DNA from 3 places in the Solibacillus sp. FSL K6-1554 genome. Region 2 is predicted to be linked to each of the others. Evidence: riboswitches for the same ligand, from Rfam matches in the RefSeq annotation. Region 2 holds a riboswitch; each other region holds the start of a gene.

Evidence for each region. A riboswitch is a leader RNA that binds a small molecule or an ion and turns the genes downstream of it on or off. The one in region 2 is predicted to bind cobalamin.
Region 1: another riboswitch for cobalamin. It lies ahead of MHB58_RS07900 (glutaredoxin family protein); the one in region 2 lies ahead of MHB58_RS02865 (ABC transporter substrate-binding protein).
Region 3: another riboswitch for cobalamin. It lies ahead of cobJ (precorrin-3B C(17)-methyltransferase); the one in region 2 lies ahead of MHB58_RS02865 (ABC transporter substrate-binding protein).

The regions. Positions count from the first base shown of each region.
Region 1 is NZ_JBBOSS010000001.1:1,637,072-1,640,354, forward strand. It holds gene nrdE (class 1b ribonucleoside-diphosphate reductase subunit alpha) at 1-503, opposite strand, end outside; gene MHB58_RS07895 (ribonucleotide reductase stimulatory protein) at 500-826, opposite strand; gene MHB58_RS07900 (glutaredoxin family protein) at 865-1,089, opposite strand; cobalamin riboswitch at 1,247-1,429, opposite strand; gene dut (dUTP diphosphatase) at 1,601-2,038, shown strand; gene MHB58_RS07910 (hypothetical protein) at 2,074-2,388, opposite strand; gene MHB58_RS07915 (hypothetical protein) at 2,390-2,815, opposite strand; gene MHB58_RS07920 (alpha/beta hydrolase fold domain-containing protein) at 3,055-3,283, shown strand, end outside.
Region 2 is NZ_JBBOSS010000001.1:567,300-570,582, reverse strand. It holds gene MHB58_RS02870 (FecCD family ABC transporter permease) at 1-392, opposite strand, end outside; gene MHB58_RS02865 (ABC transporter substrate-binding protein) at 385-1,332, opposite strand; cobalamin riboswitch at 1,474-1,662, opposite strand; gene MHB58_RS02860 (acyl-CoA dehydrogenase family protein) at 1,780-2,934, opposite strand; gene argS (arginine--tRNA ligase) at 3,273-3,283, opposite strand, start outside.
Region 3 is NZ_JBBOSS010000001.1:1,611,537-1,614,819, reverse strand. It holds gene cobK (precorrin-6A reductase) at 1-221, opposite strand, end outside; gene cobJ (precorrin-3B C(17)-methyltransferase) at 230-1,891, opposite strand; cobalamin riboswitch at 2,118-2,304, opposite strand; gene MHB58_RS07765 (S16 family serine protease) at 2,472-3,283, opposite strand, start outside.

The sequences.
Region 1 (3,283 bases), 1.1 Mb from region 2:
TTAAAACATGAGACTAGCTCACCGCGCGCTTTTTTTCCGCTGTTTAGGGCAGTTGGGGTTGCCGGCTGGTAGGCAGTCATTACCGCTTCGATGGCCTTTTCAGCCAATGCTTCATCGCCTTGTGCTAAATACAGGGCGATAATGACGATTCGGTCTTCATACTTTTCCAGAATTTCTTTTCCGTCCCGGCTTTTCATCGCATAGCTTTCGTAGAACTTCGAAGCACTCATGAATGAAGGAAACCGGAACTTGTAGGAATAGGCTTTTTTGTACATTTGTTTAATAAAGTCCATCGAGTACAATTCCAAAAACTCTTTTTCGTAATAGCCTTCATCGACTAAATAACGCACTTTTTCCTCGATATCGATAAAGTAGCGTAAACGGACATTCACGTCTTCCAGGAAATAGCGGCGTGTTGCTTCTTTGTCTTTCGCCAGATCCAAGTCACCGGTAGCACGGTAACGGTTTAGAATATCGTTATTTAATTTTAAATATTGTTTCATATCGATGCCTCTTTCCAAATGGAGTAGTAGTAATCTGTAATCGCTTCATAATTCGCCGGAGTTCCTCGCATTTCCACTTTTTCGATTAACGGAATTCCGTATTGTGCAGCTAAAAGGTCACCTGCACGGCCGAAAAAAGCATGACCAAAATTACGGTTTCCGCTTACGATAATTCCTTTGCATAGATCAAAGTTCGCAGTCATGAACTGGTCGACGATAGGGGGAACAGAGCCTAATCCATCCGTATACGTAAATAGAAGATACGGTTCATCCATTTTCTCTACTTCCGTCAGATCCTTTGCGGGCAAGCCGAGTTTTTGCACAATGGATCGTACATTACCAGTTCGTGAAGCAAATATGATCATGCGGTCATTTCAGAAATGCGATCGATAATTGACGTCGGCTCTGCGATAAATTCACCGTTGATTTCAAATAACGGCACAGACAAAAAACCTGCATCGAGTACTATTTGTTTTGCGCTCTCATCATGGTCAATATTAATAACCTCGACCTCCAAGTTGGCAGCATTGAGCTCCGATTTTACCCATAGGCATTTTGGACAAATTGTTTTCGTATAAAGTTTCATAATAGAACCCCTCGCTATTTAAATATTACTAGTAATTGTGGTGCACATGTCATGGGGGAACATGCAGAAAAAACAAAAAAAGCTATCCCGGAAAACAGGATAGCTTGAAATGGAAACGAGTAAAAGAGCGCCTCCATTTCCTATTCCCCGAAGAAATGTACGTAGTTTTAACGCGGCAGGTCTCCTGGCTTTGCTTCATCCGTCAGACATACCTTCCCATGCATTGCACAGTGGTCTATTCGTCTTCAGTCAGCATTTACAGTTGCGGGGACAGCGTTGGATTCACACCAAACTTCCCTTTTAAACTACATTTAGTAGTACCGTGATAAAAAAACACAATATATAGTTGAATTGAGTATAAGCTTTAACAACATAAAAGTAAAGAGCCTAAAGAAAGATAACATAAATCCATTAAGAATTCTAGAAAACTCCCTATTGAAAATAAAGAAAAAATATGGTTTTGTTATAACTGAATGTAAATAGATTTTATAAATGAGAAAGTTGGTTGAATATGTCGATTCAATTAAAAATTAAGAAAACCCACCCGAATGCTGTATTGCCGAAACAGGCACGGGAAGGGGATGCAGGGATGGATTTAAGTGCGGTTGAAGAAAAAGTTTTATTGCCTGGTGAATACGCATTAATTAAAACCGGTCTTCAAATCGAACTGCCGGAGGGAACAGAAGCGCAAGTACGCCCACGTAGTGGATTGGCACTCAAACATGGGATTACGGTGTTAAATAGTCCAGGTACGATCGATGCTGGCTATCGCGGTGAAATCGGCGTGATTTTAATCAATCACGGGAAAGAACCTTTTACGATTGAGAAAGGAATGCGCATCGCCCAGCTAGTCATTCAATATGTTCCGCAAGTTTTCATTGATGAAACAGACGAGCTGTCGGTTACGGAGCGCGGTGATAAGGGCTTTGGTTCGAGTGGAGTGAAATAATGAAAAAAAGCCTGCTTTCGGATGAACACAGGCTTTTAATCTTCTTTTTTCCACTTTATGTAATTGTATGACATTTGAAAAACAAATACGATTACGAGCAACAGCGTAACAAATATAAAGTTAGCGGAAAACCTTTCAAAATAATAAATGATCGCTAACGGAAAAATACAAAACGGGATTGAATAAATCGTGCGTAAAAATTTACGGCGATATGATAGGCCATGATAGGCAAACTTAAATCCTTTATCCACTTTCGGCTTTTTCCGGAAATACATAGACAAGACAAGTGTCGTAATTGAAATCACTAATAATATGAATCCGTACTGAATTAAAAAATCTAAATCAACCATATTAGTTTCCTTCCTCTCCTTTTGACTGAATATCGATCTGTGTCACAATTTTTGAAATCGGTAAATACGAAAGTTCACAATTATAACGCCCATCAGGTAGATCTTTGTAAGTACCGGACTTTATGTTATAAAGATTATCTTCAATCTTTACTTCAGTCGTATCAATACTTCTCCCATGACCGTTTACAAAGTTGATTTCACAAATCCCCTCCGCAAATTTCTGATTACCCGCTTGTAGATGATAAAAATCATATCCATAAATACCCGTTACAATCAGCATGAACAGCGTTAGCACACCAAGCATAAACGTATTCATGTTATAGGGGGAGGATTTCTTATTTACGAACTGCCGTATAAAAAAGAAAGCTGCAATGATGAATAATAAAGTGAAAATTATTAGAGCACTGTAAAATCCAATGAGCACCATCATTCCCTCCTTTAGAATTTATTACCTAATTTACGGATAAGTCGGGAAAAAGTTTCAGAATTATATCGCGATTTGTTTTATTGAGATAATAATGTGCTTAAAACAATCGACACTTTTTTCTAATAGGTACTAAGTATGCATAAGGATAAATAGAAACGTTTATCCGTTTAGAAGGTGATCAATCAATTTTAGTCGAATGGATAAGAATCATAGTAGAAAAAATAGGATGGAGGCATTGTATGCGAAGCGTGCAAAGTGTGTTGTTTGAGAAGTTTTTAATACTGCGCGGAACAAAGAAAAAGTTTATGGATTTGCGTCTGCTCGATGATTTTATTGCAATGAAGCATAACGAGAAACCGTATGAACTCGATGCTAAATTCAGAGATCAGCATCAAATAAAGAAAGACGAATTGAATGGCATTCACTATTACACAATTAATGAACAGCAAACACCGGAAAAGGTCATCT
Region 2 (3,283 bases):
ACGATGATCATCGTACATGCAGCTCCAGCCATACTGAATACCGGCAAAGTGAATACACCGAGCACCGGTATGGAAATGCCTAAAAAGATTGTCATTACCGCACCTACCGAGGCCCCTGATGAAATACCTAATGTGTATGGATCTGCCAAAGGGTTTTTAAGCAACCCTTGGAATGCTGCCCCCGCAATTGCTAAAGAAGCCCCGATTAATGCGGCTAAAATGACGCGTGGCATTCGGATTTTCCACAAAATACTGTATGCAACCGGATCTGTTGTTTTATCCCACAATGTCGAAAACGGAATATTAACTGACCCGAACGAAATGCCAATCCATATACTGCTTAAAAGCAATCCAATCGATAGTACATAGGCGATTGAATATTTTTTATTCATTGAATACCTCTGGATAAATTGCTTCCCCAATTGATTCAATACCTTCTACAATACGCGGACCTTGTCGACTTGTCGTATCGCTATCGACTAATTTCACATTGGCGTTTTTCACAGCATCCATTTCTGCATATGCATCATTTTCCTCGATTGCTGCCAAGTCGTTTTCATATGTTACTAAAATGATATCCGGATTGCTCTTTACAAATTGCTCCGAGCTGTACTGCGGCCACCCGAGTTCCGGAACGGCATTTTCTACATTTAATACATCAAGCATTTCACTAATGAACGTCTCCTGTCCAGCAACATATAGTTGCGGATTTGTCCCAACAACAACAAATACGGACTTCTCTTCCAGGTCGGCTACTTTCACTTCAATTTCTTCAATCCCCTCTTTAATGGAGATGATCATTTCTTCTGCTTCTTTTTCTTTATTCGTCAAATTGCCAATTTGTTCGATTGTGTCATATGTTTCTTCAAATGTTTTCGCATCTTTTACAACAAATACAGGAATTCCTACTGATTCAAGCTGAGCAATCGCCTGTTCATTGAAGCTGTACAATCCCGATTCATGTGCAACAACTAAGTCGGGCTGCAGGCTAATTATTTGTTCTAGATTAAATTCCATGCCGCCAACTGATTCTTTAGATAATGCTTCTTCAGGATATGTATCATTGTCGTTCACAGCAATAATTTCATCGTTTAACCCTAGTCCGAATAAAATTTCCGTATTGGATGGAGCCAATGTAATAATGCGCTCTGGTGCTTTTTCAAGCGTGATTTCTTTGTCCAAGGCATCTTTTATAGTTACCGGGAATTGTGCTGCTTCAGTTACTTCTGTATTGTCTTTTGCTGATTGTTCATCTGTTGCTTTTTCCGAGTTGCATGCCGCCAATGTTAATGTAAGTAATGCTGCGGAAGATAGCAGTTGCCATTTTTTCAAAATAATAACCTCCAAAATTTCGTTGTATAATTTTCTACAAAAATAAAAAGCTTCCTACTAAAAATGAAGGAAGCTTTACGTATGCAAATAAAATTCAATGGAAAAAGAATTTATCCGCCACATCCTATCCTCGTAGGTTTATTTTAGGGCATTATAAAGGCAGGTCTCCTGGCTTATGCATAACGTTGATAAGCGCCTTCCCGAAAGTTTTTCAGTGGCATACTGCTCTCAACTAGCATTTACAGTGGCGGGACCGCATCGGAATTGCACCGATTTCCCTTTTACTCCTTACTCTATCAGTGAGCAAGAACCTTTATCGTCCATATAAAATTAATAGCTCTATTATAGCTGATATTCAGAAAAATGTGTGCTCAATCGCCAAAGTTTCAGATAATTCTTCTTATTTCGCTGAAATTACGAATAAAAGAACTGCTTACCCCTTTGCTTTTAAGCTTTTTCAATTGCCGTTTCTGCTAAACGTTTAATCGTAATGTCATCCATTGGCGGATTGTGCAGACCTGCACGGACATCACGGTAATAGCGTTGAAGCGGATTTGATCTTTGCAGGCTTTTTGCCCCAACAAGACGCATCGCTTTATCGACAACTTCGATTGCTGTATTTGTCACTACATGTTTCGCAATATTGATTTCATTGACTAGTATCGCCTTTTTAATCGGGTCATTATATAGTCCCGCAACTCCGTAAATCGTAAAGCGTGCTCTCGTCAACGCCAAATCCATTTCGCCAATCAGTGTTTGTACATTTGGCAGCTGGGCAATCGTTCCTTGAATACTGTTCGGGGAATGGCTATTCGCAAAATTAACTGCGTAATCGCGTGCAGCCTGGGCAATGCCTAAATAGGTTGCCGGGATAAGCAGCAACCAGCCGTTCAGTTTAAATCCGGTTGAATAACTCGGTAATTCCACTAAGTTTGTTTTATCAACTCGTACATTATCGAGCACTAAATCATCGCTTCCCGTACCACGCATTGATGCAACATCCCATGTATTTTCGACCGATACCCCTTCAGCCGTTTTCGGAACGAGGAAAAATCCTAGCTGTCCCTCATCTTCAATCCATGCCGAAACTAAAAAATAGTCGAGGTCCGGTGCACCGCTCGTATAGTTTTTACGTCCATTAATTACATAATAATCCCCATCACTTTTTGCTGAAGTTCCCGGACGTCCGCCACGTACTGGACTTCCCATTGCAAACTCGCTTACCGCACGATTGACTGTCGCGCCATTTGCAACCTGTTTACCAAACCAGTCGAGCTTTTGTTCATCCCAGTAACGATTTTCGAAAATCTCGCCTACATTTTGAATTGTCCACGAAACAGCCAGCCCGGTGCTTCCGCAATAGCTCGCCAATGTTTCCTGCAGTAATAGCGCATCATAGACTGTGAAGCCATCCCCGCCATATTCCTTTGGCAGCGTTATTTTTGTATAGCCGATTTCACGCAGCTTCCGGAAATTTTCAAATGGAAATGTTGCTTGTTCATCTGTTTGCTGAGCATTTACTTTCACGCTCTCTGATATTGTTTCTAACTTTTTCAGCCATTGTTGCTGCTCGTCGGTTTGAATAAATAATTCCTTGCTCATGGAAAGCACCACCTCATATTTATTGTCCTGTATATAGAAGTCAAATTTAATAGTACGTTTCGGGAAATTACAAGTCAATAGATATCCCCAGTTCCTTTATAGGGATTACACTAGATGCGTTTCCCTGTTTTGTAATTGGAAGGTTTGCTGGCGGAATTGGAACAAATTACGGAAAAAGGAGAACTGATTCAACTTAATGTGGAAGATAGCACCTCAAAAGGAGAACTGTTGCTCTCGAAACGTAAAACGAATCACGCTTACAGTAGAAATCTCACAATCCTCAAAGAAAAAACACCCTATTTTCGTATACAGAAAATAGAGTGCTTTAAATAGTTGAATTACATTTTTT
Region 3 (3,283 bases), 1.0 Mb from region 2:
TATGGATGACTGGCATCGATAACCGTTGTTACCCGCCGTTCTTCAATTAGTTCCTTCATTTGCTGTTCTGTTAAACGACCGACATGGTACGGAACATTCGCTTCCTGTAGACTCGCTGCAGCAGATTCCGTCACGACAGTCGCCACCAATTCTTGTCCCGCTTGCATTAATTGAACCGCCAGCTCTCTTGCATCACTTGTTCCAGCTAAAAATAAAATCATCATTTCACCTAATCTCCACAAGGGGCCTCTTCCACTTTAATTTTGCATGACATATCAACATAATTGAAATTCAGGATTTTTTTTACACGTTTAAAATATTTGAAAAAACGTTCATTCGGATGTCCATTTTCTTTATAGTCCGCAACGATTTCTGTTAGTAAAGGAATCAATTTTTCGGGATCGATCCCTTCAAGGACAGGTTGTGCTGCATGTGCTGTTCGTCCAACTGGTTTGGAACCGATAAACAAATCAAACTTTTTCTTGCGGTAAACAATGCCGATATCATCAAAAACCGCGCGATAACATGCCATTCCGCAACCGTTAAAACCGACATGTAGTTCTTTCGGCATTTTAATGCCACCAAGTGTTTCCATAATCTCTTCAGCATATGGAATGGATTCGGCTTTTTCGCCGTAACAGAAATCACACGCCTTGACGATTACTACGTCGCCGACAGGTTGAACAAGTAAACCCGTTTTTTCTACCGTTTCTACGATTCTTTGAGGTGAATCAGTTGGTACCTTCAATAAGAGACGGTGATCAGGCGTATACTCCATCGTACCCCGTTCTCCTACAACCTCTGCCATTGTAATCATTTGTGCAGGTGTAATCATTTTATTGGCAACACCTGGTGATACAGCAAACTCAAATATGGATTCCACTTCTTGCTGCACTAAAAAAGGATTTTCTTCAACTTTTACTGCTGACGTTTCTTTATGTACGAGCGCTAATGCTTCATTTGCAAGCTGTAATGCGGTTGTTTTAATTGCTGCTGGTTCAACTATTTTTTTCTCTATAGCTTCAATTTTTTCATACCCGGTCTTTGCTTCACCCGTTTCCTGATCCAACGCCCAAGGTTCCGCTTCTTTTTTCAAACGTTGGTGCGGTTTTAATAGTTGCTTTTCTTCTCCTAACGTATATTTACGCTGATAACCACGCGGTGTAATGATTTTATTATCGTAGTAAAATGTTGAGGAATTCCCCACGACGACCGTTGTCAGCATTCCGATATCATGTTCGAGCATTTCTTCTAGTGTTGTTAACACAATGTCCTGCGTATCCCGATAGGCAGCTTTTACTAATCCGACAGGTGTATCAGGTGAACGATACTTAAGCAATATTCGTTGCGCTTCCACAATTTGTCTTGTCCGTCTGCCGGATTTAGGATTGTAAAACGCAACGACAAAGTCTGCCATTGCCGCTGCCTCAATCCGTTTTCCGATGACCGTCCATGGTGTTAAATGGTCACTTAAACTAATTGTGCACGAATCATGCATAACAGGAGCGCCAAGTAAACTTGCACAGGAGTTAATCGCTGATATACCCGGAACGACTTCTACTTCAATCCCTTCTTTTGCAGTCCATCCCTTTTCAATTAATACTTCATATACGAGGCCCGCCATTCCGTAAACACCTGCATCACCACTGGAAATAACAGCAACTATATGGCCGGCTTCAGCCTGTTTTACAGCTTCTTGCGCACGTGAAACTTCTTCAGTCATTCCCGTACTGACAATGGTTTTCGCCGTCACTAAGTGCTCAATCAGTTCAACATACGTTTTGTAGCCCATAATGTGATCGCTTTGCTGTAGTGCATCGACTGCACGTTTTGTTATATGTTCCCGATCTCCAGGTCCGAACCCTACAACAAAGATCTTTCCTTTTTGCATGTAAACACCCTCCCTATTAGTAAAATACATCTCGTACCAAATAGGACGTGATGATAATTTTTCTTATGTGGATTTCATCAAAAACTAGTATTGGTTATCCACTAAAATAAAAAAAGCCCGCACCTCTCGTTAGAAAGAGGTACGGGCATGTGAAATTAATACTAAAAAAGTATAGAAAAACACAAAAACAATTACTTGTTTCGCCTATACTTCTCCCTCCGAAAAGTAAGTATCGTTTAAATAAGCAGGTTTCCTGGCTTAAGCTTCCTTTTACTTTCACTTCTTCCCATCTTTACGACAGTGATTCATTGTGATTTCATCAGCTATTACAGTAGCGGGGGCTGCATTAGTCTTTCACTAATTTCCCTTTTACCTTACAAAATTCTGTAAGCACTTATTTAAATTGCAAATTATTAAATTATTATAAAAATAACATAGTCTATTAAAAAATGATAGAACAATTATTATGATATCTGTTTTTTTCAGTGAAGATAAAGCATTGTTCCTTCATTATTTTTGTCCTTTGCACATTAATTCCCTATCCTAATTAACAAAGGTTGTTTATTTTCTGTTTTTCATTTTATTTATTTAATGACCCTGTTTCATTTAGTTTTTTTATATCAGTTACAGCATTTTCTATAGATGCCACAGCGATAATTTCTATATTAAGCTGCTCATCTTTTTTTACTCTCTTCGCCTCTTCTTCATTTTCTACAGGTAGAATTATATGAGAAAAACCGCTTTGTTCGGCAATCATAGTTTTCGCTTTTATTGAACCGATCTCCTTCACATTTCCTTTGCTATCAATCGCTCCTGTTACGGCAATCGGAAGATTATTGTTAACGTCACCATTTTCGATAAGAGCGCTTAATACAGTGGCAAGTCCTGCACTGTCACCTTCTATATCTTCTCTTTCTAAAAATTGATTAATAGCAAAAGCGTTTTCTGGTAAATAAGCAAGGACATTTTCCTTCATCGTCTCAAAATGTTTCTCCATAGGACGTACATAACTTAGTAATTCTTCGTTTTTCGAACGGTACCGGATTTTATTCGTGACAACTTCCGAATCCAAAACTTTTTTATAAGTTGAAGATTCCATAGTATGAATTAAGTAGTTCAAGTCCGTTATATATGGGATCTCAATCACTTCCACTGCCAGTACATTGATTCCTGAGTCTTCCACTATTTCAAAAGGCTCGTTATATGACATAAGAAAATAAGTATATTTTTCATAATCAATCAGTCGGCTTTCAAAGACAGCTAATAGGGCTAGTATATAAAAAATCCCTAAAAAAGCTGCTTTCAACTTCTTCTGGTTCCGGTAAACAAAGAATCCGAAAATTGAAATACCCAGGCCCACTATAATAAAAATAATAAATTGATAACCGTTAA